3 regions of the Arthrobacter sp. 01N444 genome follow, and region 2 is predicted to be linked to each of the others. Evidence: predicted binding sites of a transcription regulator. Region 2 holds the regulator's gene; each other region holds the start of a gene.
The links. Region 2 encodes LexA, which represses DNA repair genes until DNA is damaged. Its sites were predicted from a motif close to TCGAACANNTGTTCGA; they were not measured.

Region 1: the regulator LexA is predicted to act here: its motif matches at 4,769-4,784, upstream of AC1DKN_RS14115 (DUF6504 family protein).
Region 3: the regulator LexA is predicted to act here: its motif matches at 4,202-4,217, upstream of AC1DKN_RS06805 (LexA family protein).

What each region holds. Positions count from the first base shown of each region.
Region 1 is NZ_JBFTRB010000012.1:31,138-41,042, reverse strand. It holds gene AC1DKN_RS14155 (DinB family protein) at 1-251, opposite strand, end outside; gene AC1DKN_RS14150 (MBL fold metallo-hydrolase) at 319-981, opposite strand; gene AC1DKN_RS14145 (S-(hydroxymethyl)mycothiol dehydrogenase) at 978-2,063, opposite strand; gene AC1DKN_RS14140 (mycoredoxin) at 2,196-2,453, opposite strand; gene AC1DKN_RS14135 (SOS response-associated peptidase) at 2,714-3,460, shown strand; gene AC1DKN_RS14130 (VOC family protein) at 3,529-3,951, opposite strand; gene AC1DKN_RS14125 (chorismate mutase) at 3,966-4,292, shown strand; gene AC1DKN_RS14120 (hypothetical protein) at 4,300-4,686, opposite strand; gene AC1DKN_RS14115 (DUF6504 family protein) at 4,890-5,225, shown strand; gene AC1DKN_RS14110 (DNA polymerase III subunit alpha) at 5,222-8,734, shown strand; gene thrS (threonine--tRNA ligase) at 8,864-9,905, shown strand, end outside.
Region 2 is NZ_JBFTRB010000018.1:52,866-62,770, forward strand. It holds gene AC1DKN_RS17345 (histidinol-phosphate transaminase) at 1-275, opposite strand, end outside; gene AC1DKN_RS17350 (LysM peptidoglycan-binding domain-containing protein) at 344-748, opposite strand; gene lexA (transcriptional repressor LexA) at 1,281-2,030, shown strand; gene AC1DKN_RS17360 (ATP-dependent DNA helicase) at 2,143-4,278, opposite strand; gene hflX (GTPase HflX) at 4,271-5,869, opposite strand; gene AC1DKN_RS17370 (class I SAM-dependent methyltransferase) at 6,442-7,056, shown strand; gene dapF (diaminopimelate epimerase) at 7,037-7,990, opposite strand; gene miaA (tRNA (adenosine(37)-N6)-dimethylallyltransferase MiaA) at 8,042-8,947, opposite strand; gene miaB (tRNA (N6-isopentenyl adenosine(37)-C2)-methylthiotransferase MiaB) at 9,117-9,905, opposite strand, start outside.
Region 3 is NZ_JBFTRB010000004.1:105,727-115,631, forward strand. It holds gene AC1DKN_RS06775 (amidohydrolase family protein) at 1-504, shown strand, start outside; gene AC1DKN_RS06780 (dihydrofolate reductase family protein) at 947-1,537, shown strand; gene AC1DKN_RS06785 (dihydrofolate reductase family protein) at 1,624-1,728, opposite strand; gene AC1DKN_RS06790 (histidine phosphatase family protein) at 1,933-2,625, shown strand; gene AC1DKN_RS06795 (DUF3090 domain-containing protein) at 2,650-3,204, shown strand; gene AC1DKN_RS06800 (SCO1664 family protein) at 3,204-3,971, shown strand; gene AC1DKN_RS06805 (LexA family protein) at 4,231-4,662, shown strand; gene AC1DKN_RS06810 (Y-family DNA polymerase) at 4,671-5,969, shown strand; gene AC1DKN_RS06815 (hypothetical protein) at 6,013-6,333, shown strand; gene AC1DKN_RS06820 (hypothetical protein) at 6,340-6,720, shown strand; gene AC1DKN_RS06825 (NmrA family NAD(P)-binding protein) at 6,866-7,804, shown strand; gene AC1DKN_RS06830 (hypothetical protein) at 8,216-8,398, shown strand; gene AC1DKN_RS06835 (LLM class flavin-dependent oxidoreductase) at 8,709-9,731, shown strand.

The sequences.
Region 1 (9,905 bases), on a different contig from region 2:
GGAATGCCGATCACCGCCCGGGGCCGGCACGTGATGGCCTCGTCAAACCAGACCTTCTCCACGAAGGCGGCGTGCTTGACCAGCCCCAGAAGGGTGGTCCGCGACGGCACCAGCGAGGCCCGGGCCTCCTCTTCGGTGAGCCCGTCCAGGCAGGCGTGCAGGTCCGCACGATGCTCGTCGAGGAATGCATCGAACTGGGTACGCAGGTCCGCGGCCAGTGTTGCCGGATCCATGCTGGGGTGAGAGCTCATGGCCCCACATCCTATGGCGGAAAAGCCCGGTCCGGAAGCAGTGGACCGGGCCTTTCCGCGGACGCGGTCAGTGGCCGCGGGCGATCCATTCCTCAAGGTGCGGCGCTTCGGTGCCGATCGTTGTGGGTTCCCCGTGGCCGGTCCGGACCGTCGTGTCGGCCGGGAGCGGCAGGAGCCGGGTCCGGATGGACTCGATGATGGTCGGGAAATCGCTGAAGGATCGGCCCGTCGCCCCGGGGCCACCCTGGAACAGCGTGTCCCCGCTGAACACTGTTTTTTCGCTAAGCACGGTGCCTTCGCTTTCGAGAAGGAAGCACACGGACCCGGGCGAGTGGCCGGGGGTGTGCCGTGCCACGAGTCTTGCCCCTGCGACGTCGAACGTGTCGCCGTCGGCAATGGCGTGGTCCGGCTCGGTGCCGGGGAACACCCGCTCCCACAGCATCCAGTCGTCCCGGTGCAGGTACACCGGCGCGTTCACGAGAGTCCGGACCTCGCCCACGGCGCTGATGTGGTCATCGTGGCCGTGCGTGAGCAGGATTGCGGTGACCTTCCGGCCCGAGACGGCCGCGGCCACGGCAGCGGGATCGTGGGCCGGGTCGATGATGACGCATTCGGCGTCGTCCCCGAGGATCCAGACGTTGTTCTCAACATCCCAGGTGCCGCCGTCGAGGGAAAACGTCCCGGAGGTGACCAGCCGGTCGATCCGGATGCTCACATGGCCGGCGTTCACAGCTCCACCACCGAGCGCAGCACAGCGCCGGCATGCATCTTCGTGAAGGCCTCCTCGATCTGGTCGATCGTGATCCGCTCCGTCACGAAGGCGTCCAGGTCCAGCTTGCCCTGCCGGTAGAGGCTGATGAGTGTGGGGAAGTCGCGCGAAGGCAGGCAGTCGCCGTACCAGGAGGACTTCAGGGAGCCGCCGCGCCCGAACACATCCAGCAGCGGCAGTTCCAGGGTCATCTCGGGGCTCGGCACACCCACCAGGACCACCGTGCCGGCGAGGTCCCGGGCGTAGAAGGCCTGCTTGTATGTTTCCGGGCGGCCGACGGCGTCGATCACCACATCGGCGCCGAAACCACCGGTCAGTTCGCGGATTGCTTCGACGGGGTCGACGGCGGAGGAGTCCACCGTGTGGGTGGCGCCGAGGTCCTTGGCGCGCTGGAGCTTTTTGGCGTCGATGTCGACGGCGATCACGGTGGTGGCGCCGGCGAGCGCCGCGCCGGCGACGGCCGCCGTGCCGACTCCGCCGCAGCCGATCACGGCGACCGAATCGCCGCGCTGGACGTTTCCGGTGTTGATCGCCGCGCCGATGCCTGCCATGACGCCGCAGCCGAGCAGGCCGACGGCGGCGGGATCGGCGTCGTCGTCCACCTTGGTGCACTGGCCGGCCGCTACGAGGGTCTTTTCGGCGAAGGCACCGATGCCCAGCGCGGCCGTCAGCTCGGTGCCGTCCTCCAGCGTCATTTTCTGGGTGGCGTTGTGGGTATTGAAGCAGTACTGCGGCTGGCCCCGGCGGCAGGCCCGGCACTCGCCGCAGACGGCCCGCCAGTTCAGCACCACGCGGTCCCCGGGGGCGACCTCGGTGACGTCCGGTCCCACGGCACTGACAACGCCGGTGGCCTCGTGGCCGAGCAGGAAGGGGAAGTCGTCGTTGATGGCGCCCTGCTTGTAGTGCAGATCGGTGTGGCAGACACCGCAGGTGAGGATGTCCACGAGGGCCTCGCCGGGGCCCGGGTCCGGCACCAGGATCGTCTCCAGGGTGACGTCGGCATTCTTGGAACGGACTACTGCGGCTTTGACTTTATGGACCATGAAACAAGCTCCTCTGTTCTGGAACGCGGATTGCTGGCACAACTTACTGGTTACTGGCACAACGGGCGGCGGCGCGGCCCTTGGGAGGCCGCGCCGTCGTGGTTTGGTGGTGTCCTGGGATGCAGGAAGGGCCTAGGCGGCGAGCCGGCTCTTGACCTCAGCTGCGGAGGGGTTGGTGGCGGCGGTGCCGTCGGGGAACAGCACGGTGGGGACGGTGCGGTTGCCTCCGTTGAGCTGCTCGACGAGATCGGCCGTGCCTTCGACTTCCTCGATGTTGATCTCGGTGTACCCGATGCCCTGTGCGTCCAGCTGCTTCTTCAGCCGGTTGCAGTAGCCGCACCACGTGGTCGAAAACATAGTGATGGTGCCGGATTCGGGGGTGAAGTCCACGAAGTTCTCCTCAAGTAAGTGGATGGGGCCGGCGTATCGGGCCGGGCGCCCACTGAAGTCGTACGTCACTGCCAACAACCGTACCCTGCAGCCCGCTATTCCCGCAGAGAGCGCTGCCCCCTTCGCCGTCCGACGCGAACTCGCGGTAAAGATGCGAAATCGCCGGAAAGTTCCGGCGACTTCGCACGTTTCCGGCGACCTCGGCGGGCTCAGGCGGCAGCCCGGATGACACGGGATGGGTGCGGTGGCATGCTGATGCCATGTGCGGACGCTACGTGATGGCCCGGGCCGTCGGAGACCTGCTGGCCGAATTCGATGCCGGGCTGGAGGATGAGATCGCGATTCCGCCGTCGTGGAACGTGGCCCCGACGGCTGATGTGCCGATCCTGCTCGAACGGCTTGTGGAGGGAGAACCGGTCCGCCAACTGCACATTGCGCGCTGGGGCCTGGTGCCGTCCTGGGCCAAGGACCCGGGCATCGGGTCCAAGATGATCAATGCCCGCAGCGAGACCGTGCTGGAGAAGCCCGCCTTCCGGAAAGCGACCCGCGCCCGTCGCTGCGCCGTCCCGGCGGATGGCTACTACGAGTGGAAGGGCGAGGGCCGCACCAAGCAGCCCTACTACGTCCATCCCAAGGACGGACGCCCCATTGTCTTCGCGGGACTCTATGAATGGTGGCGGGACCCGTCCAAGGCAGAGGGTGACCCGGAGCGCTGGATGCTCTCGACCTCGATCATGACCACCGACTCGCCGCCGGAGGGCTACGCCGGGGGAATGCTGGCCGAGCTGACCGCGCTGCATGACAGGGTTCCGCTGCCCATGAACCGGGAGACCATGCAGACATGGCTGGACCCGCAGGCCGATGATGCGGCCGGGCTCGTGGATCTGGTCCGGGCCGGCGCGCACGACGTCGCGGAAGGCTGGACGATCGACGCCGTCGGCACCGCCGTCGGGAACGTCAGGAATGACTCACCGGAACTCATCCAGCCGGTGGGGAGCCTGTTCTAGCGGTACGCCGGCCTGTCTGGCGGCTGCCCGGCGGCTGCCAAGGCACGGGGCGGCACTGGTTACCTGAGTCAGAGCGTTACTTTGCCGCCGCCGTTGACCGACCAGTCGGGGTTGAAGGCGACCTCCCAGCGGTAGCCGTCGGGATCGGCGAAGTAGCCGGTGTAGCCGCCCCAGGGCTGGGTCTTCGGTGCCGCAACGATGCGGGCCCCCGCGGTCCCGGCTTCGGCCATCACCCGGTCGACGTCCGCCGTGCCGGCCAGGTTGTGGCTGAGCGTGATGCACGCAATGCCGGCAGGGGCATCGGTGGCCGCCTCGGTCTGCATTTGGCCCGCGTCCCAGAGCGAGAGGATGAGGCCGTGGTTGACCTGGATGAAGAGCACCTGCCCGGGGACTTCCCGGTGGACCGGCCATCCGAGGCCATCGACGTAGAAGCGGCGTGAGGCGTCAACACTGCGGACACCTAGCGATATGAAGTCGACTCGTGGCTGCATCTTTCGATACTGTCATGCACATGCCCACAAATCACGCAGACGACAAGGCCGCCCAGGCCGACCGCGAACAGCTCGCCGCCGTGCGGGTGGCTGTTGACGAGGTGGACGAGCAGATCGTGTCCTTGATCGGGCGCCGGGAACGGCTGATCCGGATCGCCGGGACCCTCAAGGCGGACAGCGCCGAGGTCCGTGCGCCCGGGCGTGTGGAGCGGGTCATCGAACACGTCCGCGCCACGGCGGAAAAGAAGGACATCGACGTCGAACTTGTCGAGAAGACCTACCGGGCGATGATCGATGCCTTCATCACGCTCGAGCTGGAAGTGTACAAGTCCAGCTCCTAGAAGTTGTCTAGAGGGCTTCTTCGACAGGCACGTTGGCCTGGTAGTCCCGGCCGTCACAATCGCTGAAGGCCGTCATGAGATGGCCCTTGGGCAGGCCAAGCACAGTCGTAAGCGGGAAATGGCCGGTAATGGTGTTGCCCGAGTGTTCGACCCCCTTGAGGTCGAAATTTTCCTCGGTGCCGTCGTGGCTGAAGCAGTAGAAGGACACGGCTTCGCCGTTCATGAACTCGATCCCCATCCTGCGCTGGTGGGAATAGTCCGGGGTGGCTGCCAAGAGCCCCACCACGTAGGCGCCCTGGCCGGGGATGTTTCCGTCTATATCAAAAGTCGCCACCAAGGTTGGATCCTTGGCGGCGATGCTTACGTGCTTCAGGAGTGCGTTATGGGAGCTCATGGCTCAATCCTGCTACCTGTACCTGCGTGAGTCCACCCCCCGATCTGGGTTTTGTCGCCTCTCCGTCGTAGACTGATTTTATTCGAAGATATGTTCGAATAAATCCATGCGGCCTGGAACTCCGGGCGCCGGATGCGGAATGGACGTAGGAAGTCGAAGCGGGGACTGGGCCGGCTCCAGCCCGGACTGGGTCGGGAGGCAACGTGGGTATTTTCAGCGAGTCCGTGGATGTCGTCTGCACGCCCTCGGGCCAGCCCCTGCGCCTCGACTGGGCCGGCCGGCGCTACACGGTCTGCGCGGACCCCGTCCGCTGGTACGAACGCCGCCAATGGTGGGCCGAGGAACGCCGGGCGCCACTCGGAAGCGGGCCAGGCCTGGTGGACCATGAGATCTGGCGGGTCCAGGTGCGTGCGGCCGGGGATCACGCCGCGGATTCCACCCTCACCCTTGACCTGACCCGGCATGTCGGCAGCGGCCGGTGGCGGCTCCTGAAGATCCACGACGCCCTGCAGCCCCTCCGGAAGCCCGAATCAGCATGAGTTTCACCCATCTGCACGTCTCCACCGCGTTCAGCGCCCACTATGGCGTCTCCTGGCCGGAGGAACTTGCCGCCGCGGCTGCCGCTGACGGCGCCACCGCGCTGGCCTGCACGGACCGCGACGGCCTGTACGGAACCGTCAAGCACCTGAAGGCGTGCATGGCAGCCGGGCTGGATGCAATCGTCGGGGTGGACCTTGCAGTCTTTGACGACGACGGCGACCACCGCACCCAGCTCGGGGGACGCGTCGTCGTGCTGGCGCACGGACACAACAACGGTGCCGGCTACCGGGCGCTGTGCCGGCTGATCTCCGACGCCCATGCCCGCACCACGGGCAAGGCCGGGGGAATAGTGCCGGTGGCCGTCACCCGGGCGGAACTGGCCTCCCGCACCCTGCACCCGGAAACCCTGAAGCCGGTCCTGACAGTGCTGATCGGCCCGGACTCCGACGTCGGCCGGGCCATGGGCGGCCGGCGCTACCTGCGGCCCCGCACCCTGTTCAAACGATGGCTGGACGCCATGCCCCCCGGAACGTTGGCGGCAGAGGTTGTGTCCCAGCTCAGCCCGCCCGGGGAACCGCTGAGCACCGCCCACGCGGTGCGCATGCTCAAACTCGCCGCAGAACACGGGGTGCCCGCCGTGCTGAGCAACGCTGTGCGGTACGTGGCTGAGGACGGCGCGGCCACCGCCGATGTGCTGGACTCGGCTCGGACACTGAAATCCCTCCCCGAGCTCTCGGCCGCCCCGCTGCTGCAGCCCAACGGGCAGGGCTGGCTCAAATCGGCGGCCCGGATGCTGCAGCTGGGCAAGGAGATCATCCACGCCGCCGGCTACGGCACGGCGGACTTCAAGCGGCTCCTGGCCCAGACCGAGGCGCTCGCGGACCGCTGCCGCATGGATCCGGAAGCCGACATGGGCTGGAAACAGCCCGTGGTCCCGGAGGCATCCGTGATCGGGATCGACGGCGACGCGCTCGCCGAACTGACCCTGCGGTGTGAGGCCGGCATCGGCCGCCGCTTCCCGGGCATTTCCGGGCAGCGGGAACAGCAGCTGAGGGCCAGGCTGGAGCATGAGCTCCGGATCATCGACTCGCTGGGCTTCGCCTCGTACTTCCTGACCGTCGCAGAGGTCTCCCGGATGATCCTGGCCCTGGGCGTCCGGGCGGCCGCGCGCGGTTCGGGCGCCTCCAGCCTGGTCAACTACCTGATCGACATCAGCCAGGTGAACCCGCTCCAGCACGACCTCATCTTTGAACGCTTCCTCTCCCGCGACCGCGCCACGCTGCCGGACATAGACATCGACGTCGAAAGCGCCGAACGGCACAACGTCTACCGGAAGATCTTTGAGCGCTTCGGCGCCGAACGCGTCACGCTGATGAGCATGCAGAACGGGTACCGCGCTCGCGGTGCCGTGCGCGATGCCGGCCTGGCCCTGGGCATGGACGACGGCGAGGTCGGGGAAATCGCCAAGCAGCTGTGGCGGTTCTCGGCCCGGCACTTCCGCGAAGCCCTCGTGGAGAAACCCGAGCTGAAGGAATTCGCGGACCGGGTGGAGCAGCGAGGCTTCTCCGAGAACCAGCAGCTGGACCTGCTGGTGGACCTCACGGAGCGGCTGGACCGGCTGCCCCGCCACATCTCCATGCACCCGTGCGGCGTCATCCTCGGCGATGCCACCCTGCTGGACCGCACCCCCGTCCAGCCCAGCGGCCTGGGCCTGCCCATGAGCCAGTTCGACAAGCACGACATGGACCCCATGGGCATGCTCAAACTCGATGTCTTGGGCGTCCGGATGCAGAGCGCCATGGCCTTCGCCGTCCGGGAAGTGATCCGGCTCCACCCGTCCAAGGCCGAGGTGGTGGCCGCCGGCGCGCATCCGGCCGGGCCGGACGGGACGGGGCCGGATTACATCTCAGGGGACGGGCACATCGACCTCAACGCCGTCCCGCTCGACGACGAGCCAACCTTTGAACTGATCCGCAGCACCCACACCCTGGGCTGCTTCCAGATCGAGTCCCCTGGCCAGCGCGAACTGATCGGCAAGTTGGCCCCCCGGGAGTTCAACGACCTCATTATCGACATTTCCCTGTTCCGCCCAGGCCCGATGAAATCCGACATGGTCCGGCCCTTCCTGGAGCACCGGCACGGATTCGCCCCCGAGGTCTACCCGCACCCGGACCTCAAACCTGTCCTTCAGGAAACCCACGGGGTCACGGTCTTCCACGAACAAATCCTCAAGACCTTCGACGTCATGACCGGGTGCGGGCTGGCGAGGGCCGACGAGTTCCGCCGTGCGCTGGGCAACGACGTGTTGGAAGCCAGGGTGGAGGAGTTTTTCCGGAAGGAGGCGCGGGCCCGGAACTACAGTCCCGAGGTGGTGGACAAGGTCTGGGGCACGCTGAAGGCCTTTGGCAGCTTCGGGTTCTGCAAGGCCCACGGAGCCGCCTTCGCCGTGCCCACCTACCAGTCGGCCTGGCTGAAGGCACACCACCCGGAGGCGTTCCTCGCCGGGCTGTGGGAACACGACCCCGGAATGTACCCCAAACGCCTGCTCGTGGCCGAGGCCCGCCGGCTGGGGATCCCCATCCTTCCCCTCGACATCAACCGGAGCCAGGCCGAGTACCGGGTGGAGCGGGTGGAATCCGGACCAGACCGGGGCAGGCTGGGCATCCGGCTGAGCCTGAACGGCATCTTCGGGCTCTCCGGCGCCGAGCTGAAGCGGATTGTGGCCGGCCAGCCCTACGACTCCCTGGCGGACCTGAGGGCCAGGTCGCGGCTCAGCCGGCCCAGCATCCAGCGACTGGCCCAGCTGGGCGCCTTCGATTCGCTGCACCGGGCGTCCGGGGGAGAAGCCAACCGGGCGGATCTTGTCCAGCACCTGCAAAAACTCCAGGCCCGCCCCCTCCGTAAGGGCGTGGAAGTCATTCAGGGCCAGCTGGCGTTGCCGCTGGGGGACGTGGAGTTGACGAACCTCAAGGCGGCACTGCCCGCACCCAGCATGGTGGATAACGTCCGCGCGGAACTGGACCTGATGGCTGTGGACGTCAGCGAGCACCTCATGACCAGCCACCGCCCGCTGCTGGACCGGCTGGGCGTCACCACCGCGGACAAGCTGCTGGGACTGCGCAACGGCACGGAGGTGCTGGTGGCCGGGGTCCGGGTGGCCACCCAGACCCCGCCCATGAGGGGCGGCCGGCGGGTGGTGTTCATCAGCGTCGACGACGGCACGGGCTGTGTGGATTCGGTGTTCTTCCACGAGGCGCAGGAGCAGTCCGGACCCTTGCTGTTCGGCACCCGCCTGCTCCTGATCCGCGGCACCACCCGCCGGACCGGGCCGCGGGGGATCAGCATCAGCGCCTCCATGGCCTGGGACCTCAGCCGCCCGGAGACCCTCCCGTTTCCGGCATCGGCTCCCGGCGCCGCCGGCCGGCAGGAGCCTTACCTGTCCGGCCCCCTGTCCAGCCCCCTGGACGGGATCAGCAGGAACCTCGCCATCACCGGGCTGGGCGGCTGACCGGCCGGCGGTGCGGCTCGCTCGTGGCGCGTTGGTTGGCCTCTGGAGAAACCGATAGCATGGACGAGGCTGGCTGTGGTCCCCGTACGCCACAAGCTACGAAGCCTTAACTTTGAATAGGAGACACCCGTGTCAGATGCCCAGCAGATCACCCTTCTCGTCGACGGCGAAGAGACCAAGGTGACTACCGGGACCACCGGCGCGGAACTCTTCTTTGAGCGCCGCGACGTCGTTGTGGCCCGCGTTAACGGCGAGTTGAAGGACCTGGACCAGCCCCTTCCCGAGGACGCCAATGTCGAGGCCGTCACCATTGATTCCCCGGACGGGCTCAACGTCCTGCGCCACTCCACGGCCCACGTCATGGCCCAGGCCGTGCAGCAGCTGCGCCCCGACGCCAAGCTCGGCATCGGCCCCTACATCACGGACGGCTTCTACTTCGACTTCGACGTCGCGGAACCGTTCACCCCGGAAGACCTCCGCCAGCTCGAAAAGATGATGCAGAAGATCATCAACCAGAACCAGAAGTTCGTTCGCCGCGTGGTGTCCGAGGACGAGGCCCGCGAAGCGATGAAGGACGAGCCCTACAAGCTCGAACTGCTGGGCAGGAAGAATGACGCCGCCGAGGCCGGCGAGGGCGTCAACGTCGAGGTCGGCGCCGGCGACATCACCATTTACGACAACGTGGACCGCAAGAGCGGCGACAGCATCTGGTGCGATCTGTGCCGCGGCCCGCACCTGCCGAACACCAAGCTGATCTCCAACGCCTTTGCCCTGACCCGCTCCTCGGCCGCCTACTGGCTGGGCAACCAGAACAACCAGCAGCTGCAGCGCATCTACGGCACCGCCTGGCCCACCAAGGACGCGCTCAAGGCCTACCAGGAGCGCATTGCCGAGGCCGAGCGCCGCGACCACCGCAAGCTCGGCGCGGAGCTGGACCTGTTCTCCTTCCCGGACGAGCTCGGCTCCGGTCTGCCGGTCTTCCACCCCAAGGGCGGCATCATCCGCAAGGCCATGGAGGACTACTCCCGCCAGCGCCACGTCGATGCCGGCTACGACTTCGTCTACACCCCGCACATCACCAAAGGCCACCTCTACGAAGTCTCCGGCCACCTGGACTGGTACCGCGAGGGCATGTTCCCGGCAATGCACATCGACGCGGAACTGAACGAGG
Region 2 (9,905 bases):
GCCCAGATGTTCTCCGCGTCCAGCCCATGGCCAAGGTATTCGGCGAGGGCTTCGCGCAATTCGGTGAATTCGCGGTCCGGATAGCGGTTCAGCCCGGCAGCGGCGGCGCTCACGGCTTCGGTAATCGCGGCGCGGACATCGGCCGGGACCCCATGGGTGTTCTCGTTGACGTTGAGCAGGATGGGGACGTCCAGCTGCGGCGCGCCATACGGACGCAGGCCACGCAGATTGGTTCGGAGGGGCAGTCGGTTGAGGCGCTCAAGCTGGTCAGTCACGTGACCAGTTTAAGTGGTAGCGGGACGGGCGCTGAAACTGTGACGCCCGCGACGGCACCCGGGGGTGGCTACTTGGACGGAACAAACAGTTGCTGGCCCGGCATCACACGCGCGGCGTCCAGATTGTTCAACTGCACGATATCGGCCACAACATCGCGGGGATCGCGCTCCGGGGCCACCGACCCGGCAATGGCCCAGAGGGACTCCCCCGGTTGGACTGTGACGGATACGGTCGGCGTCACCGAGAGCTGGTCTGCGGAATCTGCCGCTTTCGCGGGAGCGTTGAGGAATCCGCTGAAGGACAGGATGAACGCCGCCAGCAGAATCAGGGGGACGCCGAAAAAGACGAAGCGTCCGCGCCGGGTGAGCCGAAGCGGCGGCTGCTTGGTCCGGCCGCCGGAAACCGCGGCGGCGGCTCCTTGCTGCGCCCGCGACGGCGCGGAGCCGCGGCGCCTGGCGTTGAGCGGGTACACGTTGCCGTGACTGGAACCACTTTGGGCGAGGCCGCCTTGTCCGATGCTGCCGTGTCCGATGCTGCGGCGATCCGCTGCGCCACCCGGACCAACACCACGGTGGCGGGTCGTGACGCCCTGAATGTTAGTGCCGTCAAACGCGCTTGAAACTGACATGAACTGAGCCCTCCTGGACCATAAGTTGCCGCCCGGCGTACTCACGTACTCGCCGCCAACCGGCCGAACCTTCGAACATAGAACCGAACATTGCCTGCGAACCCAGATCGTCGGAATCGAACACATATTCGAATCTTGCTAGTTCTGTTTTAGCACTTACTAACGAACGATGTCGAGACTCGCTAGAACAAATGTTTGAAAAAGGTCTGCGGCTGGCCTATTTTTGAGGGACAGGACAACCACTTTCGAACTCCCACTTTCGAACTACCAGTGGGAATTCATTCGTAGTTGATCAGCAGGGTCTGACATTTCAGGCCGGAAGTTCCCGGTGACAGCAGCCACGGCAGCCGGGCGGAACGGAAAGGCGTTGGCGAACATGGCAGCACAAGCCACCGGCGGCAGGGCCACCCCACGGAGCCCGCAGCCCGCCCGGGCCCCCAAGAGCCTCACCGTCCGGCAAAAGAAAATCCTGGAGACCATCCAGCGGTCCGTCACGGACAAGGGCTACCCGCCGTCCATGCGCGAAATCGGAGACACCGTCGGTCTCGCCAGCCTGTCGAGCGTGACCCACCAGCTCTCCCAACTGGAAAAGCTTGGCTACCTGCGGCGTGATCCGAAGCGGCCCCGGGCCATGGAAGTGCTCATGCCGCTGACCCTGGACGAGGGGGCCACACCGATATCTGGTATCGAGAAGTCCAGCCCCTTGCGGGCCGTCGGCGGCCTGTCGGTAACCGAGCTCGCCAGCGCCACTGACACGGCAATGGTGCCGTTCGTCGGACGCATCGCCGCCGGCGGGCCGATCCTCGCGGACCAGGTGGTGGAGGACGTCATGCCGCTGCCCCGCCAACTCGTGGGCCATGGCGAACTCTTCATGCTCAAGGTGGCCGGCGACTCGATGATCGACGCCGCCATCTGCGACGGCGACTGGGTGGTTGTCCGCCGCCAGGGTGATGCCGTGAACGGCGATATCGTCGCCGCCCTGCTGGACGACGAAGCCACGGTCAAGACCTTCCGCCAGCGGGACGGCCACACGTGGCTGTTGCCGCAAAACACCCAGTACGAGCCCATCCTGGGCGACCACGCCGTCATCATGGGCAAGGTCGTATCGGTACTGCGCTCCCTCTAAACTGCGCTCGCTCTAAACTGCGCTCCCCTTAGCCATGCGGGGCATGCTGCCAGTTCGGAGCGGCCACCCCGCGGCGGATTTCCGGCGCAGGGTGACGGCCCCGGTTTGGGACTTAAGCTTTCGCGGAGTCTTTCGCCAGGCGCTTCAGGGCTGCCATGGCAATCGATGAATCGGTGGTGGGCCAGAACGGCGGCAGCGCGGCGCGCAGGAAGCCGCCGTAACGCTCCGTGGAGAGCCGCGAATCCAGCACTGCCACCACGCCCTTATCCGAGGTCGAGCGGATCAGCCGTCCGGCGCCCTGCGCGAGGCGGATGGCGGCGTGCGTGGCCGAGACGGCCATGAAGCCATTGCCGCCGGCCTGGGCCACGGCCCGCGAACGTGCCGTCATCAGCGGGTCGTCCGGCCGCGGGAAGGGAATCCGGTCGATGACCACCAGCCGGCAGGACACGCCAGGGACGTCGACGCCCTGCCAGAGGGACATGGTTCCGAACAAACACGTGTCAGGTTCGTCGGCAAACTGCCGCACGAGCGCCGTCATGGTCGACTCCCCCTGGCACAGGATGCTGAGGCCCACCCGGGGCCGCATGGCCTCGGCTGCTTCCTCTGCGGCGCGCCGCGAGGAGAACAGGCACAGGGCGCCTCCGCCGGAGGCGCGGATCAGCTTCTCGAGTTCGTCCAGGGCCTCGGGGGACGTTCCGCGGCCGGGTTTGGGCAGGTGCCGGGCTACGTAGAGGATGCCCTGCTTCGGGTAGTCGAACGGGGAGCCGACGTCGACGCCGGTCCAGCTCGGGGCGCCGTTGCCAACCAGGCCCAGGCCGCCGGCGGCGGGTTCGAAGGCAGCGCCAATGGCCAGTGTGGCCGAGGTCAGGATGACGGTGTGGTCCGCGAACAGGCCCTCGCGCAAGCGCCCTGCGACGCTCAGCGGGGCAACATTGATCAACGCCGGCGCGCTCTCGTCCGGCTGGGAGTAGCCCTGCGCCGGGTCGAAGCTGCTGTTGCGGGAGAACCACACGACTTCGCGGTTTTCGCGCGCGGCCAGGAGGCGTTCACAGAGCTCCAGGATGACCATGAGGCGCGAGCGGGCCAGCTGCCGTCCGCCGTCCGCCGACACGGAGCTGTCCCCCTTGGAATCGGAAAGGGCGGCGCGGCAGGCGTCGCGCAGCTGGTCGATGCAGTCCAGCTGCTCGCTGTTCAGGCCGTTGGGCATCAGCCCGCTGGGGACGCCATCGATGGCGAGCTCCAGGTGGGCGGCGGCATTGTTCAGCGCATCCACGGTGATGCCCGTGTGCTTCCGGGCCCCGGACGCGGCGGCGTGCACCATCGCCACGGAGAGCTGGCCCGAGACCGCGCCCGTGACGCGGTCCTGAAGTTCGTGTGCTTCATCCACCACGACGACGTCGTACTCGGGCAGCACCGCCAGGCCTTCGAAGGCACTGACGGCGAGCATGGCGTGGTTGGTGACCACGACGTCGGCATCGGCGGCGTTCTGCCGTGCCAGCTCGCTGAAGCATTCGGCCGCGAGCGGGCATTTTTGCGCGCCGAGGCACTCCATGGAGGTGACCGAGACCTGGCGCCAGGCCCGGTCCGTGACGCCCGGCATGAGCTCGTCGCGGTCCCCCGTGGCGGTCTCCTCGGCCCATTCGCGCAGCCGGACAACTTCCTTGCCCAGCTGGGAGGACGGCCCGCCAAGTGCGGCGGCGAAGTGCGGCACGGACGTGTCCTCGCCGAGGGAAAACAGCTGTCCCTCGGAAGGTTCTTCGGACGGGAAGCCGCCCTCGAGTTTGTGCCGGCAGACGTAGTTGGACCGGCCCTTGACCAGGGCGACCTTGACGGGCCGCTCCAGGGCAGGGGTGATGGTCTTAAGCAGCCTGGGCAGGTCACGGCCCACAATCTGCGTTTGCAGCGCCAGGGTGGCGGTGGAGACCAGCGTGGGCTTGTTGCTGGTCAGCGAATGCGCGATCAGCGGAATCAGGTAGGCCAGCGACTTGCCGGTGCCGGTGCCGGCCTGGACCAGCAGGTGATCACCGCTGTCTATCGCGCGCGCCACCTGCCGGGCCATTTCGTGCTGGCCATCGCGGCTCTGCCCGCCCATGCCGGACACGGCACGGTCGAGCAGCTTAACAACAAACTCCTCGCCGGCCGCGCCGGCACCCGAACCGGCGCCGGTGTCAGTTTCGGCCGGCCCGGCGTCGGCTGGTTCGGCATGAGCTGGATCGGCGTCGGTCCTGGTCACCGCAGCCTCAGTCATTGCTGATGAAGGGATCCAGTTCGGCGGCGAGTCCTTCACGCACCATCACCACGGCACGGGTCCCGGTTTCCTCGTGGTCGAGGCTGAGGATCTCGGCGTCGCTCTCGTGGAGCTTGCTGATCAGATCCCCGCGGTTGTACGGGATGAGCAGCTCAAGCTTCACGCTGGGCCGCGGAATGCCGTCGCTGATGGCCTTGAGCAGTTCCGGAATGCCTTCGCCGGTGCGGGCCGAGACCACCACGTGGCGCGGCTCGCGCTGCTTTAGCCGTTCGACCACGAACGGGTCAGCGGCGTCGGCCTTGTTCAGGACAATGATTTCCGGAACCTTGCGCGCGTCGACTTCGCTGAAGACCGTCCGGACAGCCGCGATCTGGCCTTCCGGATCCGGGTGCGAGACGTCCACGACATGCAGGATCAGGTCAGAGTCGGCGACCTCTTCCAGCGTAGAGCGGAATGCCTCCACGAGCTGGGTGGGCAGGGAACGGACAAAGCCCACGGTGTCGGCCAGGGTGTATCCCAGCCCGTCAGCGGTTTCGGCCTTGCGGACGGTGGGGTCCAGGGTGGCGAACAGGGCGTTTTCCACCAGCACCCCTGCGTCGGTCAGCCGGTTCAGCAGCGAGGACTTCCCGGCGTTGGTGTACCCGGCGATGGCGACAGAGGGCACGGCATTACGACGGCGGTTGGCGCGCTTCGTTTCCCGGGCAGGCTTCATGGCGGCGATTTCGCGCCGCAGCTTGGCCATCCGGGTGCGGATCCGGCGGCGGTCCAGTTCGATCTTGGTCTCACCGGGACCACGCGAGCCCATGCCGGCACCGGCTCCGCCCACCTGGCCACCGGCCTGGCGGGACATCGATTCACCCCAGCCGCGCAGGCGCGGGAGCAGGTATTCGAGCTGGGCGAGCTCCACCTGGGCCTTGCCTTCACGGCTCTTGGCGTGCTGGGCGAAGATGTCCAGGATCAGCGCTGTACGGTCAATGACCTTGACCTTGACGATGTCCTCCAGCCCGCGACGCTGGGACGGGGCCAATTCGGCGTCGACGACGACGGTGTCGGCGCCGGTGGACATCACGATGGCTTTCAGCTCCTGTGCCTTGCCGGAGCCTAGGAAAGTCCCGGGATCGGGCTTGGCACGCCGCTGGACGAGCCCGTCGAGGACCTCGGAGCCGGCCGTCTCAGCGAGGGCGGCAAGTTCACGCAGGGAGTTCTCCGCGTCCGCGAGGGTGCCCTCGGTCCAGAGGCCGGCCAGGACGACGCGCTCAAGGCGCAACTGCCGGTATTCGACCTCGGTGACGTCTTCGAGCTCGGTGGACAGGCCGGCCTTGCGGCGCAGTGCGTGCCGTTCCTCAAGGTCCTGCTGGTCGCCGTCGAAGTTGGTGTACACCTCGTCCAGGCGGGAGATGGCCTGCGCCTTGCCGAGCACCGACGTCGGGCTGCTGGTGCCAGCACCGGCGGCGGTGCCATGGCCGGTGCCGCCGCCGCGGCCTGGGGCGGGGGTGTCCTTGGAAAGGATCCGGTCGATTACAGCTTGAATCTCTTCAGGGCTCATGTCCTGGGCTGCTGAATCGGGTCCGGTGTTGGGGTGGCTGGTCATGGTCTCCTTTAAAGGTTCGGCACTTTCAGAATAGTGCCGATTGTTGCTCTGTGGGGCGGTATTCGCGCTGGGCTGACGGCGGGGGGTCATGCGGGCCTCCTGGAATGCCTGCGGCAACGGCAACGGCGCCGGGGCGGGGCTGGCTCTGTGCGGAGCGGTGGCTGGGGACGGTAGAGGCGGCTACGGCGCCTGGCTGCGGGGACACTGGCTGTGTGGGCGGTGCCGGTGCCGGTGCAAACACGTTGAGGTAGGTGCCTCCGCCACGCCGGGCCCGGGAGCGGGCCAGGGAGCAGGGTGCTCGAAAACTGTGCCAGCAAAACACGGTGCCTGGGAAATGGCTGGATTCCAAGTGGTGCGGGCGCCCGCGGGTGAGAAAACTCACCCCTGCAATGGCGCACTCAGCGGAAGGCGTTTACCTGCATCGCTACGGAGTCCCTCGGCGTCCCTGACAAGGACGGGACGGGACCCGTGCCGGCTACTTGGAGATCAAGATCATGTTTTGTAGCGTAGCAGACGCTGGCGCTCCCACCCGGTTTCCCATACGGGCTGGCCGCGAACTAATCTGGCCCATTATGGAGTCTGCACACTATTTCAGCGCCCAGCCGGCCGGGCCCTTTACCCGTAAGCCGCTCACTGTGGATCTTGCCGGTGAGACGCGCCGGCTGCAGACGTCCTCGGGGATCTTCAGCCCGGACGGGATCGACAAGGGAACGGCCGTGCTGCTGGCCGACGTCCCGGCGCCGTCGCCGCAGGGCAACCTGCTGGATATCGGCTGCGGCTGGGGACCGATCGCCCTGACCATGGCCCTGCGGGCACCGCACGCCCAGGTCTACGCGGTGGACGTGAACGAACGCTGCGTGACCCTGACCAATGAAAACGCCGGGCTGTTGGGGCTGCACAACGTATCCGCCAGCACGCCGGACGCCGTGGACCCCGACCTGCGCTTTGACACCATCTGGTCCAACCCGCCGATCAGGATCGGCAAGGATGAGCTTCATGCCCTCCTGCGCCTGTGGATTCCCAGGCTGGCGCCGGGCGGATCGGCCTGGCTCGTGGTCCAGAAGAACCTCGGCTCGGACTCGCTGCAGCGCTGGCTCTCGGCGGAGCTCGACGCCAGCTTCAGCGTGACCCGGGAGAGCACGTCGAAGTCGTTCCGGATCCTTCGAATCAGGAAAGCGTCCCGCTAGCGACGATCACGGCCGGGCCGCTGAGTTCGACGTGTTCGTGCCCCTCCGGGCCCAGGAAGAATTTCACGCCGACGACGCCGCCGGGGACGTGGACGTTCCACGCGTCCGGTGCGCCCTGGCCGGCCCAGTGGCGAATCGCGACGGCGGCGGCGCAGGCGCCCGTGCCGCATGACTGGGTCTCCCCCACTCCGCGCTCGTGGACCCGCATGGTGATGGTGCCGGTGCCGTCGTGGACCAGTGGTTCGGAGGGCACAACGAATTCGACGTTGGTGCCGTGCGGCGGCGTCGGGTCCACCCGGGGGGCCGTGAACAGCTGCGTGGCCTCCAGTTCGGCTGTTTCGGCCAGGGCCACGACAGTGTGCGGGTTGCCCATGCTGACGGAGAGGGCGGGCCGTGCGACTTCGAGCCCGTCGGCGCTGACCAGCGAGTCCATGGCCCGCGCGGTCGCCTCGCCCGGGAAAATGAATTCCCAGGGGCCCATGTCCACGGCGTAGCCCGCAGCCGTCCGGACGATCGTCTTGGCACCGCCCCGGGTTCCAATGACGAGCGATTCGCCGGCCGGCAGGTCCACGAGGCCTTCGGCGATGAGGAAGTGCACAAAGACGCGGACTCCGTTTCCGCACATCTCAGAGAGCGAGCCGTCGCCGTTGCGGTAGTCCATGAACCACTCGGCATCGGGGTGCGCGGTCAGCAATTGCTGCCCCTCGGGCAGGAGCCGGGAAGGCACGGCCCGGATCAGGCCGTCGCCGCCGATGCCACGGTGCCGGTCACAGAGCGCCGCGACGTGCTCCGGGCTCAACTCGAGCGCGCCGTTGGGGTCTGCGATCAGGACAAAGTCGTTGCCCGTTCCGTGGCCTTTGGAAAACTTCAGGCCGCTCAGCGGGGCGGTATCGCCGGCAGTACGGTCAGCGGCTACGGCTTGGGATTCGTCCATGCTCCAAGGTTACCGTTCCGCCCCGACCGCTCCGGCACCGTGACCCAAGCGCTACGCCGGAGGCAGAACCGGCGTCGCCCGGCAGAGGCCGGCGGCCTCGGCCACGAGGTCAGGATCGTGCCAGCCCAGCCAGGTGACCCGGGGATCCGCACGGAACCAGGTCAGCTGGCGGCGCGCGAACTGCCGGGTGGCGATGATGGTTTCGTCCGCGGCCTGCTCCACGCTGGAGGCACCGTCGAGCACCCGGAGGAACTGGGCGTAGCCGAGGGCCCGCGGCGCGGTCCGGCCGCTGCGGAGCCCTGCTGCGTCCAGCCGGCGGACTTCGTCCAGGAGCCCCCGGTCCACCATCGCGTGGACCCGGTCGGCCAGGCGCTGCCGGAGCAGTTCCCGGTCCACCTCGAGTCCGATCTGGATGGCAGGCTGGAAGTATTGGCGGGCCGGCATGAAGGAGCTGAATGGCCGCCCGGTGAGCTCGAAGACTTCCAGGGCGCGGATGATCCTGCGCTCATCGCCGAGCCTGCCCGCGGAGACGGGGTCCACTGCCTCGAGCCGTTGCCGCAGGGGCGCGGGGCCCGCGGTAGCCAGTTCCGCCTCGAGCCGGCCGCGGATCTCCGGATCCGTGCCGGGGAATTCCAGGACGTCGAGGGCGCCGCGGACGTAGAGTCCGGAGCCGCCGGCCAGGATGGCGCGCTTACCCCGGCCGTGGATGTCGGCGATCAACGCCCGGGCCTGCTGCTGGAAGTCCGAGACGCTCGCTTCCTCGGTCACGTCCAGAATGTCCAGCAGGTGATGCGGCACACCGCGGCGCTCCGCCTCGGTGATCTTGGCGGTGCCGATATCCATGCCGCGGTAGAACTGCATCGAGTCGGCGTTGATGACTTCACCGTCGAGCTCAAGGGCGAGGGAAACGGCCAGGTCTGATTTGCCGGATCCCGTCGGCCCGACGACGGCGATCACCGGCGGCGCGGCCGGCCGTGCCCCCTGCGCCGCCGCATTTTGGGCAGCGTCCTTCTGGGCAGTGCCCTCGACCGCCAAGGCCTGGGCTGTGTCCTCGACCGCCGTGGCGCGGGCTGCTGGGTTCTGGACTGCTTCGTTCCGGGGAGCGCCCTGCGGGCCGGGCACGGCGCTAACGGCCGCGGACCGGGAGGCTGGGCATGCCCAGCGACACGCCGGAGGTGCCCGACGCGCTGGTCTTGCCCGCCGGGCTGGCCGGGGCGCCGCAGGAATCTGCCTGCGACCGGTCCCAGGCATCGCCGGCACGGGACCGGCGCAGGCTGTAGTCCTCGGCCGAGGCGGGGTCGGAGACGAGGTGGAACGCCGCCGCCTCTGTGATGGTGACAGTCACCAGATCGCCGGGCCGGGGCACTTCGGCTCCGGCGGGCACGGAGAAGTGCACCAGCCGCTGGTCCTGGGACCGGCCGGAGAGGCGGTGGGTTTCCCCAGCCTTACGGCCCGACTGGGCCGTCACCATGACCTCGACGCGGCGGCCAAGCTGCCGGGCGTTTTCCTCGGCGGCAATCCGGTCCTGCAGGGCCGTGAGGCGTTCGAAGCGTTCCTGGACCACGGCCTTGGGCAGCTGGTCCGGCAGGTCCGCGGCGGGCGTGCCCGGCCGCTTGGAGTACTGGAAGGTGAAGGCGGTGGCGAACCGGGACTTCGCCACGACGTCGAGCGTGGCCTGGAAGTCCTCCTCGGTCTCGCCGGGGAACCCGACGATGATGTCGGTGGAGATGGCGGCGTGCGGGATCTTCTCGCGGACCTTGTCCAGGATGCCGAGGAACTTGGTCGAGCGGTAGGACCGCTTCATGTCCTTGAGGACCTTGTCCGAGCCGGACTGCAGGGGCATGTGCAGCTGCGGCATGACGTTGGGCGTCTCGGCCATGGCGTCGATGACGTCGTCGGTAAAGGCGGCCGGGTG
Region 3 (9,905 bases), on a different contig from region 2:
GTCCACCCCGCTGAACTGCCCGGTCCGGCGGTGCCGGGCATACCCGCCTTTGCCGCAGATTTCATGCTCGACACGACCCGCACCGCTATCAGCCTGATCCTGTCCGGTGCGATGGAAAAGTTCTCGGGAATCAGGTTCATCCTGGCCCACGCGGGCGGCTTCGTGCCTTACATCGCCTACAGGATCCTGCTGACGATGCTCAACGATAAGGGCCTGGCCCTCAGCGCACTGGCGGCGCTGGGAGATAAGAAGCAGTCCATCTTGCGGCGGTTCTATTACGACGTGGCCCTATCCGCCAGCCCGGCGGCCCTGCCCAGCCTGCTTGAGGTAGCTGACCCGGGCACCATCACATACGGAACTGACTTCCCGTTCGCACCCTCTGCGGCGATCGATTTCCTGAATATGGAGTATGAGAATTATCCGCTGGACCCATCGGTGCGCGCGGCGATAGACCGCGGCAATGCCGAGGCGCTTTTTCCCCGGCTGAGGCCTGAGCAGACTTAGTTCATATTGTGCGCGTTGCGCTCCCTGGCAGGCGGGGTTCGGTGGAGACCTTCCTGTCTCTATGGCTCGACGCCGTTTTTCGCAGCGGGACCGTGCTCGTCTGGCGCTCTCCCCAGCGGCCTGGCGCAGCATGCCGCTGTCCGTTGCCGGCGAGATCGAGGAACGTCCAGGACTCAAGGCCATCGGCGTAGCGAGCGGGAGTGAATCGACGGAGAGGCCGCATGAATTGACGATGTCGGAGCCAGCGCCCCAGCATGCGACATTCACAAGGTTTCGCGCACCTCCGGCGTAAGAGACGCCCGTCGCTGATACGCAACGGCGAGCGCTGCTGGAGCTCGCCGAGTCGCCGGCGTCAGTGTTCCTCACGTATGGGCGGCAGGACAATGACAGCCACTGGGCACACCGCCTGACCCGAACCGCCGAGTGCTGGCATGATGGGCGCATGAGCAGTGTCACATGCGATCTGACTATTTCCCTCGACGGATTCGTTGCGGGCCCAAACCAAAGCATGACGGAACCCCTGGGGCGGGGCGGAGAACTCCTCCACAGGTGGATGTTCGAAGAAGCCGAGTCCAACGCAGCCGAGCTCGACGGCATCCTCGCCGCCGGCGCCTACATCATGGGCCGGAACATGTACGCCGGTCCCGGGGCATGGGATGAGCAGTGGCGGGGATGGTGGGGTGAGGAACCGCCCTATCACGCACCTGTGTTCGTTCTCACCCATCACCCCCGTGAGCCCTTGGAGATGGAGGGCGGCACAACGTTCAACTTCGTGGCCGATGGGATCGAATCGGCGTTGGCCCAGGCGCGGAAGGCCGCTGGCGGCAAGGACGTGGCCATAGCCGGAGGAGCACAGACCGCCCGACAATTCCTTTCGGCGGGGCTGATCGACGAGCTGCGGCTCCACATTGCGCCCATAGTCCTGGGAGCGGGTGAGCGGCTGCTGGACGGCGTGACGGACCTCAAGCTTGAGCCGACGGACGTCAGCGGTTCCCGCCTCGTTACCCACGTGCGCTATCGGGTAATCCGCTGACAGGCCAAAGGGTATGCCCTTAGAAGCCGTCCCCCGAGGAGCGGAGCAAGACCACGCCGTTGCCCGACGTCCGCGTGCCCTCGGGCCTAAGGTTCATCCGGACATCCGGGGGCCTCAAACAGCGGCCTCCCCTGCCCCAGGACCACGGGATGGACGAGAATTCGAAACTCGTCGACCACCCCATGCCGCATGAGTGTGGAGGCCAAATCGGCGCCGCCACGGGCGATCTCGCCCCCCCGGGCCGCACCTTCAGTTTCGCGATCTGTTCAGGAACGACGTCGTGAATCACCGTGGTATTCCAGCCCGCCTGCGTGAGGGTCCGCGAAAAGACGAACTGATAAGGCGCGACCCGGTACGGTGCACACCGCCGTCGATCGGGTGGTTAGGCTGGGTGGATGGCGACAGTTATTCTCGTGCGGCACGGCCGCACCACAGCCAATGCCACTGGACTGCTGGCCGGTCGGGCCGTCGGCGTCAGCCTGGACCAGATCGGGCGCGACCAGGCGGCTCTGACCGGAGACCGGCTCGCGGCCGTGCCCGTAGTCGGGGTGGTGTCGAGCCCTCTTGAGCGTTGTCAGCAGACCGCCCAGCTCATCCTCGATCGCCAGGCTGGCACGCCGTACGCGCCGGTCGATCTCGATCTCACCGAGTGCGATTACGGCCAGTGGCAGGGCCGCACGCTCAGTGATCTCGCGACCGAGGATTTGTGGCCGGTTGTGCAGTCGCAACCGTCCGCCGTCGTCTTTCCCGGCGGTGAATCCATGGCCGCGATGCAGGCTCGGTCGGTGGCAGCGATTCGACGCCACGATGCAGCCTTCGAAGCCGAGTACGGGCCAGGGGCCGTGTGGGTGGCGGTGAGTCACGGTGACATCATCAAGTCAATCCTCGCCGACGCGCTCGGCATGCACCTTGACCTGTTCCAGCGTATTAACGTGGGCCCCGCCTCCGTATCGATCGTGCGCTACGGCGCTAGTCGGCCGAGCGTCTACGCGACCAACACCGACGCGGGTGACCTGTCGTGGCTGTCGAACGGCATCCACTCTGGCGATGCGCCGGTGGGCGGCGGTGCAGGGCAGAAAGCGCCATGAACCTCATGTGCCTAAAATACTGACATGCCTACACGTGTTCACGAGTTTGCCTGGCCTGATCGAATCGTCGTCGGCACCATTGGCCTTCCAGGGGCGCGCACGTTCTACCTGCAGGTGCGCGCAGGGTCGCAGATCGTGAGTATTGCCCTGGAGAAGCAGCAGTCGGCTCTGCTCGCGGAGAAGATCGACGAAATTCTCGACCAGCTCATCACCGTCGAGGGCAACCCCTTCAGCGTTCCCGCGAGCACTCCCATTGAACTTGTCGACAATGACCAGCTCGAGGCCGTTCAGGAGCAGTTTCGCACCGGCGCCATGAGCTTAGGTTGGGACCCAACCACGGCCCAGGTCGTAATAGAGGCCTACCCCATCGCCGATGTCGATGCTGATGACAACGAGGAACCGCTTGATGAGGACGGCGCTAACGAGCCCGAGATGCTGCTGGTGCGAATGCCGGTTGGCACCGCCCGCGCATTCGCCAAGCGCACCCGTGAGATCGTGGGCGCCGGGCGTCCGACGTGCTCGCTCTGCGGTTACCCCATAGACGCCGACGGGCACATCTGCACCCTTCCCGAGGTCTGATGCCAGCGCCGGACCTAGCGACCGCCGAGCTGACGCTCACCGGCCGCATCACGACGGCTTCAAACGCTACATTTCTGGGCAGCATCGGCGACATGGTGGTCGTCTATAAGCCGATAGCAGGCGAAAGTCCGCTGTGGGATTTTCCCCACGGCACCCTGGCTCACCGGGAGGTGGCGGCCTACCTGGTCTCGCAGGTCTTAGGCTGGGACGTCGTGCCGCACACCTGGCTGCGCGATGGTCCGATGGGCGAAGGAATGGTGCAGCTCTGGCAGGAGCAAGACCCCGCCCAAAGCGCCGTGAACCTGGTCGCGACGGACCAGGTTCCGGAGACGGGCTGGAAACACGTTCTCGAGGGACGGGATGAGAACGGAAGGATGGTCGCCCTCGTGCACGAAGACTCGCCGGCGCTCAGACGCATGGCGGTGTTCGACATGGTCGTCAACAACGCCGACCGCAAAGGCGACCACATTCTTGCCATGACGGACGGACACCGGCACGGCGTGGACCATGGGCTCACCTTTCACCGTGACCACAAGCTGCGCACGGTGCTGTGGGGATGGCTGGGAGACGCTCTGACCGCCGAGGAACGCGACGGCATCGATCGTGTCAGCGAAGGACTGCGCGGTGGGCTGGGCCGAAACCTGGCGGACTTGCTCAGCGCCGAAGAAATCGCATCGCTCGCCGCGCGCTGCGCACGGTTGCGCTTGGCCGGGCGGTTTCCGGCTCCGAGCGGTGAGATGTCGGCGGTGCCCTGGCCGTTGTTCTAAGGGAATCACGGCTCAACTGTCAGAATTTGGCTGCCCAAACGCCGATAACAGCGCCTACGCTCAACCAAGCCCGCGGGCCCCACCTTCCGCAGACGACGCGCCGAGCGTCCCATATACAGCACCCCTTCAGTCAGGTGTTGCGATGTTGAGGAGAAACCGCGCTGCCCACGCAGCCGAGGGATATGGGCAGAGTCCAACTTTTGTCGGCCCATCCGGCTACACTGAATGTATCGAACATATATTCGAATAAGGGTGTGTTGTGGGCGTTGTTGTCGGTCCCCGCGTGATAGACGCGGGCATGTCGTTGCTGTCGGTGCTGATCTCTCCGGTCCCCGTCGCGGCCGGGTATCCATCGCCGGCGCAGGACTACTTTGATGGGCGGATTGACCTGAACGAGCATCTGATCAAGGACATCACCAGCACGTACGTCGTGCGGGTCTCCGGAGACTCGATGGAACGCGCCGGCATCAGCGACGGGGATGAACTGATCGTCAACCGGGCCCTGGAACCCAAGGACGGGTCCGTAGTCATAGCCGTCCTGGACGGAGAATTGACCATCAAGCGGCTGCGGATCACGGCCGCCGGCGTCGTGCTGCAGGCGGAGAATCCGTCCTACCCGGACATCCGCGTTCCGTCCGTGTCGGATCTGGTCATCTGGGGCGTCGCGACCCGCTGCCTGCACCATGTTTGAGGCACACCATGTCTAAGCCCTCCCCGATGCGGCGGATGCCGCAGATCGCGCACGTGGATGTGAACTGCTTCTACGCCTCGGCCGAGCGGGCATTCGACCCGTCCCTCGAAGGCCGGCCCGTCGTCGTACTGTCCAACAACGACGGGTGCGCCGTCACCCGGTCCCCGGAAGCCAAGGCTCTCGGCATCGGCCTCGGTGAACCATGGTTCAAACTCGCCCCGCGGGCGAAGGAGTGGGGACTTGTTGCCCTCTCGAGCAACTACGAGCTTTACGGGGACATCAGCGCCCGGGTGATGGAACTGCTGGGCCGCTACAGCGCTTGGTTGGAGGTTTACAGCATCGACGAGGCCTTCCTGGGCGTCAAAGGCGCGCCGGAGGACCTGCTGGTCCTGGGCCAGACCATGAAGGCAGCCGTGCGGCGCAACGTGGGGGTTCCGGTCTGCGTCGGGATCGCCGGGACCAAGACCCTCGCGAAACTGGCCAACAAATGGGCAAAGCACAACCCGGCCTTCGACGGGGTCTGCCACTGGGACTCCGTGCCCGCCGCCACCAGGGAAGCGCTGATGGGCCGGCTGTCTGTGATCGAAATCTGGGGCGTCGCGACGCGCCTGACCAAACGCCTCAACGCCTTAGGGCTTCAGTGCATCCTTGACCTGTCCCGGGCCGACCCGGTGATGATCCGGGACCGCTTCTCCGTGGTCATGATGCGCACCGTCCTGGAGCTGCAGGGCACGCCGTGCATCCCGATGGAGGAAGAACGGATCGGCCGGGACCAGCTCATCTTCTCGCGCTCCTTCGCCACCCCCATCACCACCGCCGCCGGCATGCGGCAGGTCCTGTCCGTCTACGGCCAGCAGGCATCGGCACGGCTGGCCAAATACAGCCTCCAGGCCAAGGTCCTCACCGCCTTCGCCGGCACCTCGCACTTCAACCCGAACGACACCTCCTACCCCTCGGTGTGCGTGCCGCTGCCGATGCCCACCGCCGATCCCGTCCTGCTCACCCGGGCCGCCCACGCCCTCCTGCCCCACATCCAGGAAGGCATCAAATACGCCCGGGCCGGCATCATGGTCACCGACCTGCGGCCCACCGGCAACCAGGCACCGCTGGCCCTGTTCCAGAATCCGCACGAGGAACGCCACATCGGAACCCTCCTGGAAGATGTGACCCGCCGATACGGGCGCGGCTCCATCGGCCTCGGCCACGCCGGCATACGGGGCGGGCCGGACTGGACCATGAAACGGGGCATGCTCTCCCCCCGCTACACCACCCATTGGGACGAACTCCCCCTCGTCAAAGCCGCCTAACGCCACCACGCCCCCGCAGCACCGCACCACGAAAGACCACCCCATGACCCTCAGCACCGAAAACCCCACACGAGCCCTTGACCTTCAAGTCCGGCTCGACCCGGCAGGCAAGCCCCTTGCCATCCGGCACGACGGACGGATCTGGCTTGTCGATCCGGCCACCGAATCCCGGCACTGGATCAGCGGTGACGCCGGGCGGGGCACCCGATGCACGGCCGCCGCTGGCGGCGCCAACCCGGCCGGTATCGAATACTGGCGCGTCGAGGCCCGGCTGGGGTCGAATTCAGCGCTGCGCACGTTCACGCTGCGCCGGAATCCGCGCTCCGTCCAGTGGCTCCTGGAAGACATCAGCGACGGCGGCTAGGCAACGGTGTCACTGAAAAGTCAGCCGATCAACGACCAGACCTGGGCGAGGATCAGGGCAGAATTCACGCTGCCCGCCCTGGAACAGGTCCGCCGCCGACTCGCCGAACTGATGGACGACCCCGACCCGGTAATGCAGCAGCTCGTCCGCGTCTTCATCGACGACGGCACGTTCTGCCCGGGATTCCAATTCGTCGCCGGCGGCCACCTCCACCCGACCGTCGTCGACCTCTTCCAGCGCGCCATAGAACTGAAGGTTCCGCACAACTACTTCACGGTCTGGATGGTTACACCCTGCCGGGAACTCGGCGGGTCCCGCCCCGTTGACCATCTGAAAAGCGGCCGCGCTCCCCTGTTTCGTGCGCTGGAATCCCACCGCTGGAGTTAGGTCAGGCCCGCGACCCGACGTGCAACGGTTCCGCTGATGAGTCCGGCCCGGGATGTATTGAGTCACACGCGGGAATCGCAGCTGCCCTGCCGTTGGTAGTCTTTAGCCCACCATCCCTTTCCGCCCGACACTTGAGGTGCGAACCATGATCCCGACGACTCCCACTCCGGGCACTGTCCTTCTGGCCGGCGCCACCGGCGATCTCGGCGGGCGTATCCTGCAGAATTTGGTCGCCCTGGGGGCCACCGTTCGGGTCCTGACACGGCCTGGGACCAGCACGGAGCGCATTGCGCTGCTCCGCGCCCAAGGCGTCGAAGTGATCCAGGCGGGCTACGACGATCCGGTGGCCCTCCGAAGGGCCTGCGCGGATGTTGACTGCGTAGTCTCCGCGATCAACGGCGTGGACAGCGCAATTCTCGACGCCCAATCGCGCTTGCTGGAGGCGGCGGCCGCGGTGGGCGTACCGCGTTTCATCCCTTCCGATTACTCCATCGATTACCGCGGAATCCGCCCCCGAAGCAACCGGAACTTGCAGTTCCGCCGAGACTTTGCACAGCGGCTGGATGCCACCGAAATCCGGGCCACTTCCATCCTCAATGGCGCCTTCACCGACATGCTCTCCGGGCAGGCTCCCATGATCCTGTTCTCCCGGCGTCGGGTGCTCTTCTGGTCCGACGCCGACCAGGTGCTCGACTTCACCACGAAGGATGACACTGCCTCCTACACCGCCGCCGCCGCCCTCGACGAGCGGGCGCCCCGCGTCCTTCAGATCGCCGGAGACCAGGTCACGGCAAGGACCCTGGCAGCCACCATGTCCGACCTGACCGGAACGCAATTCGGGCTCCTCTACGCGGGCAGCGTCGGCTCCTTGACTGCTATGAGCCGGGCCGTCAAAGCCCTCATGCCGGCCTCTGACAAGCCGTTCCCGCCGTGGCAGGGCATGCAGTACTTCGCCAGCATGTTCAGCGGCGACGCGACCCTGAACTACGTCAGCAACGACCGGTACGGGAGCCGGACGTGGACCACCGCCCGGGACGTCCTGGACCAGCACGTGCAGCAGAGCTCACCGGCCCCGGTCCCCTAGCCTGGGGGTTGTTGCAAGGACAAGCCCCGAACCCCTAGGGTTCGGATCATGGCCGCGCCCGGGGGACCCGCTCGTTATGGAATGCACACGACGCCGACACTGCTGTCCGTAGTATTCCTCGCCGTCGTCGCGCTAACCGCGGCCTGCGCGTCAACTCCCCCACTCAGCACGTCGGCAGGCGAGCAAACCGTCACCAAACCGCCCGCCGCCACGGCCGCACCATCGACGGGCGCCGGACTGTCACCAGGCATGACCCTCGCCCCGGCTCCGCCGATTCCGCCTGCCCCCGGGCACGGTTTAGATGAATGCCGGCCACAGCGTGCAGAGAAAGTCGTAGGCAATGGAGCGCTGGAGTGCCAGTACTTCACATCCGGTTCCATGACGCCGGCTTCTGTGCCCCGTGATCCGGGAATGAGCTCCGGCGATTACGCGATACGGTTCGGCAGCGTTGGCGGCCGCACGTTGATGACCGTGCGTATCCCCTGCGCTTCGTATGCGGTCACGGTCAGCATTGCCGGCGAAACGATCACGCCGGATGTGGGGACACTGGAAAGTTCCCTGGGCACGTGCAACTTCCCGTGGGACCAGGAATAGGCGCGGATGAAACGATACCTTCAGGCTCCGTTTCAGTTTGCACAGCGGGAGACTGGAATCGTGCTGCACAACCCGGAATGGGGAATCACCCTCTTCCGGACCCCCTACTCGGCCGGCGGATCCCCCGGTCCCGCCTAAGGGCGCCAGGCTCCGGCCAGATTGAGGCGTTCATCCGCTTCGTCCTTGACGGCCACACCGCACACAGGCGCCTGTCGGGATGAGGTCATTTTCAAATGCCCTTCTGGGGGCCAGAAATACCTGACACGATCCAGTGGGAATAAGAACCGCCGCCATCATGTTCGTTTCCGGTGTGAAGAACATCGGATTCCTGTCCTTCGGCCATTGGACCGACCACCCGGATTCCGGCACGCGCACCGCGTCGGAGGCGCTGTTGCAGGCGATCGACCTCGCGGTCGCGGCCGAGGAGCTGGGTGCGGACGGCGCCTACTTCCGGGTCCACCACTTCGCGCAGCAATACGCCTCCCCGTTCCCGCTGCTCGCTGCGATCGGGGCCCGGACAAGCCGCATCGAGATCGGCACCGGCGTGATCGACATGCGCTACGAGAACCCGCTCTACATGGCGGAAGACGCTGGCGCGGCCGACCTGATCGCGGGCGGCCGGCTGCAGCTGGGCATCAGCAGGGGTTCACCCGAGCAGGTCATCGACGGATGGCGTTACTTCGGCTTCGCCCCCGCCGAGGGCGAGTCGGACGCCGACATGGGCCGCAGGCACGCCGAGCGTCTGCTCGAGGTGCTCACTGGCAAGGGCTTTGCGGCGCCGAACCCCCGCCCGATGTTCCCGAACCCTCCGGGCCTGCTGCGCGTGGAGCCGCACTCGAGGGGGCTGCGCGAGCGCATCTGGTGGGGCTCCGGCTCGAACGCCACGGCCATCTGGGCTGCGAAGCTCGGCATGAACCTGCAGAGCTCCACGCTCAAGGATGATGAGAGCGGCAAGCCCTTCCACGTCCAGCAGGCCGAGCAGATCGAGCTCTACCGGCGGGCCTGGAAGGAGGCGGGGCACGAGCGGGAGCCGCGCGTCTCGGTCAGCCGCAGCATCTTCGCGCTGACGGACGAGCGCGACTGGCAATACTTCGCCCGCGACCGCCACAGCTCCGACCAGGTGGGCAACATCGACGAGAAAACGCGCGCGGTCTTTGGCCGCTCCTACGCCGGTGCCCCGGACGAGCTGGCCGCGAAGCTGGCCGAGGACGAGGCGATCGCCGCGGCAGACACCCTGCTCCTCACGGTCCCGAACCAGCTCGGTGTCGACTACAACGCCCACGTCATCGAGTCGATCCTGAAGTATGTGGCGCCGCAGCTCGGCTGGCGCTGACCCCTCGTGACAGATTCCCCGGGCACCGCGCCGTCGACACTTGCGGGATCCAGCCTTGCAACGCCAGTGCGACGGCGACGACGCCGGTCCGGCCGGCACTCACCCGCGCGGCAGCCTTGACGCCGAACGCCACTTCGGCTGAAGCACAGGACGGGCGGCCGCGATGCGCTCGCG